3 regions of the Mesorhizobium sp. PUT5 genome follow, and region 2 is predicted to be linked to each of the others. Evidence: predicted binding sites of a transcription regulator. Region 2 holds the regulator's gene; each other region holds the start of a gene.

What was found. The regulator PhoB, encoded in region 2, activates phosphate uptake and scavenging genes when phosphate is short. The targets are predictions, from matches to a motif close to TGTCATNNANCTGTCAT.
Region 1: ACTDI4_RS20470 (YdcH family protein) is a predicted target of PhoB. The motif match lies at 1,670-1,686, and genes of this name have one in related genera.
Region 3: ACTDI4_RS10690 (PhoX family protein) is a predicted target of PhoB. The motif match lies at 2,137-2,153, and genes of this name have one in related genera.

The regions. Positions count from the first base shown of each region.
Region 1 is NZ_JBQOSO010000003.1:3,871,250-3,874,705, reverse strand. It holds gene ACTDI4_RS20485 (5-(carboxyamino)imidazole ribonucleotide synthase) at 1-722, opposite strand, end outside; gene purE (5-(carboxyamino)imidazole ribonucleotide mutase) at 719-1,198, opposite strand; gene ACTDI4_RS20475 (YdcH family protein) at 1,319-1,522, opposite strand; gene ACTDI4_RS20470 (YdcH family protein) at 1,757-1,936, shown strand; gene ispG (flavodoxin-dependent (E)-4-hydroxy-3-methylbut-2-enyl-diphosphate synthase) at 2,198-3,454, shown strand.
Region 2 is NZ_JBQOSO010000003.1:4,076,426-4,079,881, reverse strand. It holds gene pstB (phosphate ABC transporter ATP-binding protein PstB) at 1-308, shown strand, start outside; gene phoU (phosphate signaling complex protein PhoU) at 335-1,042, shown strand; gene phoB (phosphate regulon transcriptional regulator PhoB) at 1,064-1,753, shown strand; gene ACTDI4_RS21425 (ROK family protein) at 1,732-3,000, opposite strand; gene xylF (D-xylose ABC transporter substrate-binding protein) at 3,259-3,456, shown strand, end outside.
Region 3 is NZ_JBQOSO010000003.1:1,893,291-1,896,746, reverse strand. It holds gene ACTDI4_RS10690 (PhoX family protein) at 85-2,085, opposite strand; gene rplQ (50S ribosomal protein L17) at 2,300-2,731, opposite strand; gene ACTDI4_RS10680 (DNA-directed RNA polymerase subunit alpha) at 2,837-3,456, opposite strand, start outside.

The sequences.
Region 1 (3,456 bases), 210 kb from region 2:
GCCGCGTCCTGCGCCGCCGCGGCGGTTGCGGGCGCGATGTCCGCCGGCACCGTGGATGTGTGCAGGATGCCGTCGCGATGAACGTTGTTCGCGGGATCATAGGCGCGGAAGGAACCATCGGCGCCGCGCGCGGCGATGACGGAGATCTCGCGCTCGAACGGAACCAACTCCTCCAGGATCAGCGGCACCCCGCCCATGGCGGCCCAGGTGCCGGAAAGATCGCCGCCCACGGCATTGCGGAACAGGCGCTGGCCCTTGCCGTCATAGCCCATCCGGCGCGTCTTCAGCACGCCGTTGCCATGGTAGCGCGAAAGCGCGGTAGCGAGCTGTTCGTCATTGTCGACGGGGCTGGAATGCGCGGTCGGTATGCCGATGCCGTTGAGGAACTGTTTTTCGACGACGCGGTCCTGGGCCACTTCCAGCGCCTGCGGCGGCGGAAACACGGGAACCAGGGCGGCCAGCGCGTTGGCGGCCGCCACCGGCACGTTCTCGAATTCGTAGGTCACCACCGCCGAGGATTCGGCCAGCTCGGCGAGCGCGGCCGTGTCGTCATAGGCCGCCACGATCTGCCGGCTGGCCACCTGGGCCGCCGGGCAGCCGGACTGCGGCTCCAGGATGATGGTGCGATAGCCGAGCCGCGCGGCCGCCATCGCCAGCATGCGGCCGAGCTGGCCGCCGCCGATGATGCCGATGACCGAGCCGGGCGCGAGCGGTGCCGTCATGACGACCCCGCCGGTGCATCCGTTGCCGGTTCGAGCGCCACCCGCGCCGTCTGCGCCGCGCGCCAGGCGTCGAGGCGGGCGGCCAGCGCGTCGTCGCCGAGCGCCAGCACGGCCGCGGCCAGCAGCGCGGCATTGGCCGCGCCGGCCTTGCCGATGGCCAGCGTGCCGACGGGGACGCCGGCCGGCATCTGCACGATGGAATAAAGCGAATCCTGGCCGGAAAGCGCCTTCGATTCCACCGGCACGCCGAACACGGGCAGCGGCGTCATCGCCGCCGTCATGCCCGGGAGATGGGCGGCGCCGCCGGCGCCGGCGATGATGACCTTGTAGCCGGCGGCCTTGGCGCCCCGGGCGAAGTCGTAGAGCCGCTCAGGCGTGCGGTGAGCCGAGACGATCAGGCTGCGGTGCGGGATGCCCAGCGCCTCCAGCGTCTCGGCGGCGTGACGCATGGTGGTCCAGTCGGACTGGCTGCCCATGATGATGGCGACGTCGGCGCTCTCTTGCAATGGCGCGCTCCTGCGAGGCGGGGAAGGCCGCGCCTTAGCTCAAAACGCCGGGGCGGGCAAGGACGGGGATAAGGCGGGCGGTGCGGGTGTTCAGGCGATGATATCGGGAATGATGCGGTCCTCCAGCGCCTGGAGCCGGTCTTTCAACAGCAGCTTCTTCTTCTTCATGCGCTGAATCTGCAACGGGTCGCACCCGGTCGCCACCATGGCGTTGATGGCGGCGTCGAAGTCGGCATGCTCCTGCTTCAAACGCGCGAATTCGAGGCGAATCTCGGCCTGTTCCTGTTCCGACATGTCCACCGTTCTGCGAATCTCGTCGCCCGAAGACGCACCCGGACGGGCGGCCGGCGCCCACGGCCGGTGCGCAGCCCTTACCACATTTCTTGCCGCCGGGGAATGCTACCAAGCATCATTCGACATCCTCGTTCTTTGGTGGCAAAGTGTCATGCAGCCGTCACGGAGACGGGCCTGCGGTGGATCCTGCCGGGGCGGTTGCAATCGAGGAAACCATGAAAGGGAGAACCAATCATGTCTCTTGCATCCCATCTTGAGGAGCTGCAGAGGAAGCACGGCGCCATCGAGCGCGAGATCGATGAAGCGATGCTGCATCCTTCGATGGACGATCTGGAGATCGCCAACCTTAAGCGACGCAAGCTGGCTATCAAGGACGAGATTGAGAAACTGAGGGCGCAGCCCACGGCTCATTGAACCTTCATCGCCTCCCAGGCGCGGACAGGGCATTCCGGCGGTGTAGCCGCCGGAGTGCGGGTCGGCGTAGCGCAATTCCATAAAGCGATGCGGCTTCGGCCGTCATGCAACATGCGTTGCGGCCGACCCGCGGCACCGTTCATGCGCGCCGGTTGCGGCGCGCGTGGCCCGCGCCGGATGCCGCTATGACAGCATGCGCCATTGACAAGGCGGCTGCTGTCGGCCACCTCATGCGCGGACCTTTCGATAAGAGGCACCGGCATGACCGGGTATTTTTCCTCCCCCTTTCCGCGCCGCGCCAGCGTCGGCGTCGATGTCGGCGGCGTGATCGTCGGCGGTACCGCGCCGGTCGTGGTGCAGTCGATGACCAACACGGACACGGCCGACGTCGATGCCACCGTGCGGCAGGTGGCGGCGCTGTCGCGCGCCGGCTCCGAGATCGTGCGCATCACGGTGGACCGCGATGAAAGCGCCGCCGCCGTGCCGAAGATCCGCGAGCGGCTGGAGCGGCTGGGCGTCCACGTGCCGCTGGTGGGCGATTTCCACTATATCGGCCACAAGCTCCTGGCCGACCATCCGGCCTGCGCCCGGGCGCTGGCGAAATATCGCATCAACCCCGGCAATGTCGGCTTCAAGGACAAGAAGGACAGGCAGTTCGCCGACATCGTCGAGATGGCGATCCGGCACGACAAGCCGGTGCGCATCGGCGTCAACTGGGGCTCGCTCGACCAGGAACTGCTGACGAAGCTGATGGACGAGAACCAGGCCAACGGCTCGCCGATGACCGCGCAGCAAGTGACGCGCGAGGCGATCGTGCAGTCGGCCATCCTCTCGGCCGAAATGGCGGAGGAAATCGGTCTCGCGCGGGACAAGATCATCCTGTCGGCCAAGGTCAGCGGGGTGCAGGACCTGATCGCCGTCTATACCGAGCTTGCCGAGCGCTCGAACCACGCGCTGCATCTCGGCCTCACCGAGGCCGGCATGGGCTCCAAGGGCATCGTCGCCTCGTCGGCGGCCATGGGCATATTGCTGCAGCAGGGCATCGGCGACACGATCCGCATCTCGCTGACGCCCGAGCCGGGCGGCGACCGCACGCGCGAGGTGCAGGTGGCGCAGGAACTGCTCCAGACCATGGGGTTCCGCCAGTTCGTGCCGATCGTGGCGGCTTGCCCGGGCTGCGGGCGCACCACCTCCACCGTCTTCCAGGAACTGGCCCAGTCGATCCAGGAGGACATCCGCAGGAACATGCCGGTCTGGCGCGAAAAATATCCGGGCGTGGAGCAGCTCAAGGTGGCGGTGATGGGCTGCATCGTCAACGGGCCGGGCGAATCCAAGCACGCCGACATCGGCATCTCGCTGCCCGGCACGGGCGAGACGCCGTCGGCCCCGGTGTTCATCGACGGGCGCAAGGCCGCGACGCTGCGCGGCCCCAACATCGCCGCCGATTTCGAGAAGATGGTCGCCGACTATATCGAGCAGCGCTTCGGCCGGGGCATCGGGGCGAGCGCGGCCGAATAGAA
Region 2 (3,456 bases):
GCGGCCAGCAGCAGCGCCTGTGCATCGCCCGCACCGTGGCGGTGAAGCCGGAGGTTATCCTGCTCGACGAGCCGGCCTCGGCGCTCGATCCGCTCTCGACGGCCAAGATCGAGGAACTGATCGACGAGTTGCAGGCCGACTACACCATCGTCATCGTCACCCACAACATGCAGCAGGCGGCGCGCGTCTCCAGCCAGACCGCCTTCATGTATCTGGGCGAACTGATCGAGTTCGACCGCACCGAGAAGATCTTCACGTCGCCGCGCGAGAAGCGCACGCAGGACTACATCACCGGCCGGTTCGGCTGACGGCCCACGCAGACGAGGACACGACCATGATGGAACATACCGTCGCCTCCTTCGACGAGGACCTGAAGCAGATCGGCGGCCTGATCCGCGGCATGGGCGAACTCGCCGGCACCATGGTGGCCGACGCCACGCGGGCGCTGACCCATTCCGACACCGCGCTGGCCCAGCGCGTCGTCTCCGACGATGCCGTCATGGATGCGCGCCAGCGCGAGCTGGATACGCGCGCCATCACCCTGATCGCCAAGCGCCAGCCGATGGCCCACGACCTGCGCGCGGTGATCGGCGCCATCCGCATGGCCGGCGACCTCGAGCGCATCGGCGACCTCGCCAAGAACATCGCCAAGCGGATCGACGCGGTCGGGCAGGGCGCCGTGCCGCGCGAGCTGTCGCATTCGATCGATTCCATGGCCGATCTCGTGCTGGCGCAGGTCGGCGGCGTGATCGAGGACTATGTGGCGGGCGACGCGCCGGCGCTTGCCCAGTTGCGCGACGACGACGAACGCATCGACGAGAAGTACACCTCCGTGTTCCGCGAGCTGTTGACCTATATGATGGAGGACCCGCGCAACATCACCGCCTGCACGCATCTTCTGTTCTGCGCCAAGAATTTGGAGCGCATCGGCGACCATGTCACCAACATCGCCGAGAATGCCTATTATGTGCTGACGGGCGAGCAACTGCCGCCGAACCGGCCGAAGCTCGACGAGACGGCCATGTCGGTGCCGGCGAGCTGAGACGCGAGGACGGAGAGGCGCATGATCGCACCACGCATCATGGTGGTGGAGGACGAGGAGCCGCTTGGCGTCCTGCTCCGCTACAATCTGGAATCGGAAGGCTATCAGGTCGAGGTGGTGACGCGCGGCGACGAGGCGGAGATCCGGCTCCAGGAGCACGTGCCGGACCTTCTGGTGCTCGACTGGATGGTGCCGGCCGTCTCCGGCATCGAATTGTGCCGCCGGCTGCGCATGCGGCCCCAGACCGAGCGGCTGCCGGTCATCATGCTGACGGCGCGCGGCGAGGAAAGCGACCGCGTGCGCGGCCTGTCCACCGGCGCCGACGACTATCTGGTCAAGCCCTTCTCGATGCCGGAGTTCATGGCGCGGGTGAAGGCGCTGCTGCGCCGCGCCAAGCCCGAAGTGCTCTCGTCCGTGCTGAAGGTCGGCGACATCATGCTCGACCGCGAGCAGCACCGCGTCTACCGCAAGAAGAGCGAGATCAGGCTCGGGCCGACCGAATTCCGCCTGCTGGAGTTCATGATGCAGCATCCGGGGCGCGTCTTTTCGCGGGCGCAACTGCTCGACAATGTCTGGGGCGAGACGATCTACATCGACGAGCGCACGGTGGACGTGCATGTCGGACGGTTGCGCAAGGCGGTCAATGACGGCCGGCTGCCCGACGTCATCCGCACCATCCGCGGCGCAGGCTACGCCATAAAGGAAGACTGAGGGGCTGTTCGCGCCGCTTCGCCCGTTGCCGGGCCCGGGGCCGGGCCGGGCGCGAAGATCTCGTTGTCCACGAAGGTCAGCGCGCGCATGGCGCACCCTTCGCGGATCAGCGCCAGCTCGTCCGGCTCGGTGTCGAAGGAGATCGATTCCGAATGCTGGCCGCCCGCCGTCTGGGCGATCGCCCGGCGCAGGGCCGGCTCGATGAGGTCGAAGGCGCGCGCGCCGACGCCCACCATGGTGACGGGCGCCGGGTCGATCAGCGCGAACAGGTTGCCCAGGCCGAATCCCAGCGCCGTGCCGGCCTTGCGGTAGGCCTCGCGTTCCGGCCCGTCCGCCGCGCGCGCCCGCTGCGCCAGCGCCAGCATGTCCGCCTCGGCGATGTCGGCGGCCGGCGGCGTGTCCTCGCCCAGGCCATGGGCGTTGCGCCAGATCGCGTAGTTGCCGGCATAGGCCTCCACGCAGCCGCGCCGTCCGCAGCGGCACAGCGCGCCGCCCGGGCGGTGGATCATGTGGCCGAACTCGCCGCCGGAGGAATGGGTGCCGGCGAACAGTTCGCCGTTGAGCACGATGCCCATGCCGATGCCGTGCGACAAAAGCATGGCGATGAAGTCGTGCCTATAGCGGTCGGTGCCGCGCCAGCGCAGCGCCACGGCCATCATGTTGCAGTCGTTCTCGATCGTGGTCGGAATGCCGAAGGCCGTCTCCAGCGCGTCGGCGAGGGCGATGTCGGTGTGCGGCGTGATCGGCGACCACAGCATGGTGCGGGCGTGCGAATCCGTGATGCCCTGCACCGCCAGCGCGATGCGCAGCACCCGCCTGCCGGAAAGCGCCGGGTCGCCGAGATGCCGGCGCATGATCGCGACGCATTCGCCCACCAGTTCCTCGCGCGGCAGGGCCAGCGTGTCCAGCCGCCGCTGTTCCTCGGAAATGATGCTGCCGGCGTAGTCGATGACGGCGACGGCCAGGAAATTCAGCGACAGCACCGCGGTGACCACGGCCGCGGCCGCCGCATCCAGCTCCAGCCCGATCTGGGGCCGGCCGCGCTTCAGCGGCGCGGGGCCGCTGCCGCGCTGGACGAGGATTCCCTCGCCGATGAGGTCGGAGGAGATCGCCGAGATCGTCGAGTTGCTCAGGCCTGTGATCGAGGCGATCTCGGTGCGCGACGGCTCGCCGCTGCGCCGAACGGCCCCTATCACCATGGCGCGGTTGCGCCGGCGAAGATCGTCATGGCGGATGCCCACCGTCATTGCCTTACCGTCTCCTTGGCCGCGCCCCTGATCCACCAGGGCTGCCGGCGCCGGAGCGAAATAGTGGCAGAAGCAGGCCGTGCTGTCATACATTATTTCGAGACTCGAAAAAAAATTCGCGACATTGTGAACCCCGTTGACAGGCCGCCCGGCTTGCGTCACACTTTTTTCGAAGCTCGAAAAAAAGAGCTTTGGCGTGGACCCGGGATCGGAAGCCCCGGGCCGGTTCACAGGCGCCTTGGGCGCAGGGAGGAAATCATGAGGAAATTCACTGCCGCCATACTTGCCGGCGCGGCGATGTCGCTGACGCTGGTTTCCGTCGCCGAGGCCAAGGACAAGGTCATCGGCGTTTCGTGGTCCAACTTCCAGGAGGAGCGCTGGAAGACCGACGAGGCCGCGATGAAGAAGGCCATCGAGGCCGCCGGCGACAAATACATCTCCGCCGACGCGCAGTCA
Region 3 (3,456 bases), 2.2 Mb from region 2:
CCTAAAGCCGCGCGAAAAGGCCCCGGTCCGCTGGAGCCGGGGCCTTCTCTTCCGGGTGGCTAAGGATGTACGGCCGTAGGCCGTTCAGATGGCGATCTTGCCACCGCCCTGCCTGGTGATGGCGACCACGGCGGGCCGCACAGGCATGTCCGGCTTGAAGTCCGGCCAACGGGTGGACAGGTCTTCGTAATAGGAAGGCCGGCCGAATGCTTCCCAGTCCGGGCCGCCGTCGCCCGGATGCTGGACGGCGACGAAGGCGGTCTCGTCATCCGGCGTGAAAAGCGGGCCGCACATTTCCGCCCCGACCGGCACGCGGAAGAAGAGCTTGGACGTCGCGCGCGCGCCGCCCTCGGTGTCGACCGCCCAAAGGCCGTCCGTGCGGCCGGTTTCCTTGGCATTGTTGCCGTCGGTGGCGACCCAGAGCCGGCCGGCCGAATCGACCGCGCAATTGTCGGGCATGCCGAACCAGCCGCTCGCGGTGGTGTCGGTGGAGAAGGAAGCGCCGACATCGGCCACGGACGGATCACCGCATTTCAGCAGGATCTCCCACTTGCCCCTGGCAGCGGCGAAATCGCCTTCATCCTCGGCGATCTCGATGATGTGGCCGAAGGCGTTCCTGGCACGCGGATTGGCCGCGTCCACCTGATCGTCCTTGCGCTTGGTGTTGTTGGTCAGCATGACATAGACCTTGCCGTTGACGCCGTTCGGCTGGACGTCCTCCGGCCGGTCCATCTTGGTGGCGCCGAGCAGATCTGCCGCGCGGCGGGTCTCGATCAGGACGTCCGCCTGGCTGTCGAAGCCGTTTTCGGCCGTCAGCGGGCCCTGGCCGAATACGACGGGCAGCCATTCCACCGCGCCGTCCTCGGAGAACCTGGCGACATAAAGGGTGCCGTCGTCCAGCAGATCCATGTTGGCGGCGCGATTGTCCGGGTCGAACCTGCCGGCCGTGACGAACTTGTAGACATAGTCGAAGCGCTCGTCGTCACCGAGATAGAAGACCACGCGCCCGTCCCTGGAAACGATGGATTCGGCGCCCTCATGCTTGAAGCGGCCGAGCGCGGTGCGCTTCTTCGGCATCGAGGTCGGGTCGTCGACGTCCACCTCCACGATCCAGCCGAAGCGGTTCGGCTCGTTGGGCTCCTTGGACAGGTCGAAGCGATCGTAGTGCGCGCCCCACTCGTAGGCGCCTTCCGGAACGCCGTAGCGCTTGTAGTTGGCCGCCTCCTTGTGGCCCTCGGGCAGCGAGCCATTGAAATAGCCGTGGAAGTTCTCTTCCGCCATGACATAGGTGCCCCAGGGCGTGACGCCGCCGGCGCAATTGTTGAGCGTGCCGATCACCCTGGTCCCCGAAGCATCGGCGTTGGTCTTGACACGGTCGTGCCCGGCGACCGGCCCCGAAAGCTCCATCTCCGTGTTGGCAGTGATGCGGCGGTTCAGCTTGCCGTCGCGCACCACCTTCCACTTGCCGCCTTCCTTGCGGATCTCGACCACGGTGCCGCCATGCGCGGCCATCTCGACATCGACCTGTTCCTTGCTGAGCGGCGCAAGCTCCAGGTCCTTCTTGCCGTCCTTGTCCACCACCTTCACGATGCCGGGGAACATCAGGTGCGGGTTCGTATACTCGTGATTGACAACGAGGAGGCCGTGCTCTGCCGAACCCTCGATCGGGATATAGCCGACATAGTCGTTGTTGTAGCCGAACTGTTTCGACTGGGCCTCTGCCGCCTGGCTCGCCGGATCGAACTCCGGAGCGTCGGAGAACAGCGGATCGCCCCAGCGCAGCAGCACGTCGGCGTCATAGCCGGCAGCGACGTGATGCTTGTCGTCGATGCCCGCCTCGACCTCGTCGAAGACGAAGGCGGACCCATTGTCGGCGCGTGCTTTCTCGGCCGAGAGCAGCGCAACCGGGCCGACGGTGGCCGCTATCGCCGACACGGCGAGCGAGCCCTGGAGGAAGCCCCGGCGAGAAAAGCGCGCGGCAATGATCTCGCCCATCGTGCGGTTTTCGGTGGCATTGCTGCCCGGGCCGTCGCTTTCTTCGAGCAGGCTGGTGCGGAAATGGGCGTGCTGCATCTCGTCGGACATGGCTGGATCTCCATCTGGCTGGCATTTCGAGCCTGTCCGTAGAGGCCGCCCGTAACAGGTTGATGACGAGGCCGCCGCCTCCCGTGGATGAAGGAGGCGCGCCGCATCGAGCCGCACAACTTGCCTTCCGCCCGAAACGCGTGGCGGCGCGGGAAAGGGCCAAAGAAAAAGGGGCCGCGAGGGCCCCTTCCTGTCGTGGTGCTGAAGATAGCGATTATGCCGCTTCGGCTTCCTCGTTGCCGCCTTCGGCCTCAAGCCGGGCGCGGTCGGCCGCACCCTTTGCCGAGGTGTCGCGGTCGACGAACTCGATCACCGCCAGCGGGGCGTTGTCGCCGTGGCGGAAGCCCGCCTTCATGATGCGCAGGTAGCCGCCGTTGCGGGTGGCGTAGCGCGGCGCGAGCGTGTCGAACAGGCGCTTGACCACCGACTCGTTGCCGATCTGGGCGATGACCTGACGGCGGGCGTGCAGGTCGCCGCGCTTGCCGAGGGTGACGAGCTTCTCGACGATCGGACGCAGGTCCTTCGCCTTCGGCAGGGTGGTGACGATCTGCTCATGCTCGATGAGCGAGACGGCGAGGTTGGCGAACATCGCCTTGCGGTGGCTGGAACTGCGGGAAAACCGGCGGCCTTTGAAACCGTGGCGCATGGCTCTTTTCCTTCTTTAGCTTGTCAAGAGGCCACGGCCTCTGATGGTTTTCCGCATGGCCGTCGGACCGGCGCGCCGGTCCTTGGCACCATGCTCTATTCAGGTTCAGTACTGGTCTTCGTAGCGCTTGGCGAGATCTTCGATGTTCTCCGGCGGCCAATCCGGCACTTCCATGCCGAGGTGCAGGCCCATGGCCGCCAGCACTTCCTTGATCTCGTTCAGCGACTTGCGGCCGAAGTTCGGGGTGCGCAGCATCTCGGCTTCGGTCTTCTGGATCAAGTCGCCGATATAGACGATGTTGTCGTTCTTCAGGCAGTTGGCCGAACGCACCGAAAGCTCCAGCTCGTCCACCTTCTTGAGCAGCGCCGGGTTGAAGGCAAGCTCGGTGACGGCCTCGGCCGCGGCTTCCTTCTGGGGCTCCTCGAAGTTGACGAACAGGCCGAGCTGGTCCTGCAGGATACGGGCGGCAAAAGCCACCGCATCCTCGCCGGAGATCGAACCGTCGGTCTCGATGGCCATGGTCAGCTTGTCATAGTCGAGAACCTGGCCCTCGCGGGTGTTCTCGACCTTGTAGGAGACCTTCTTGACCGGCGAGTAGAGCGAGTCGACCGGGATGAGACCGATCGGCGCGTCCTCGGCACGGTTGCGCTCCGCCGGCACGTAGCCCTTGCCGGTGTCGACCGTGAACTCCATGCGGATCTCGGCGCCCTCGTCCAGGGTGCAGA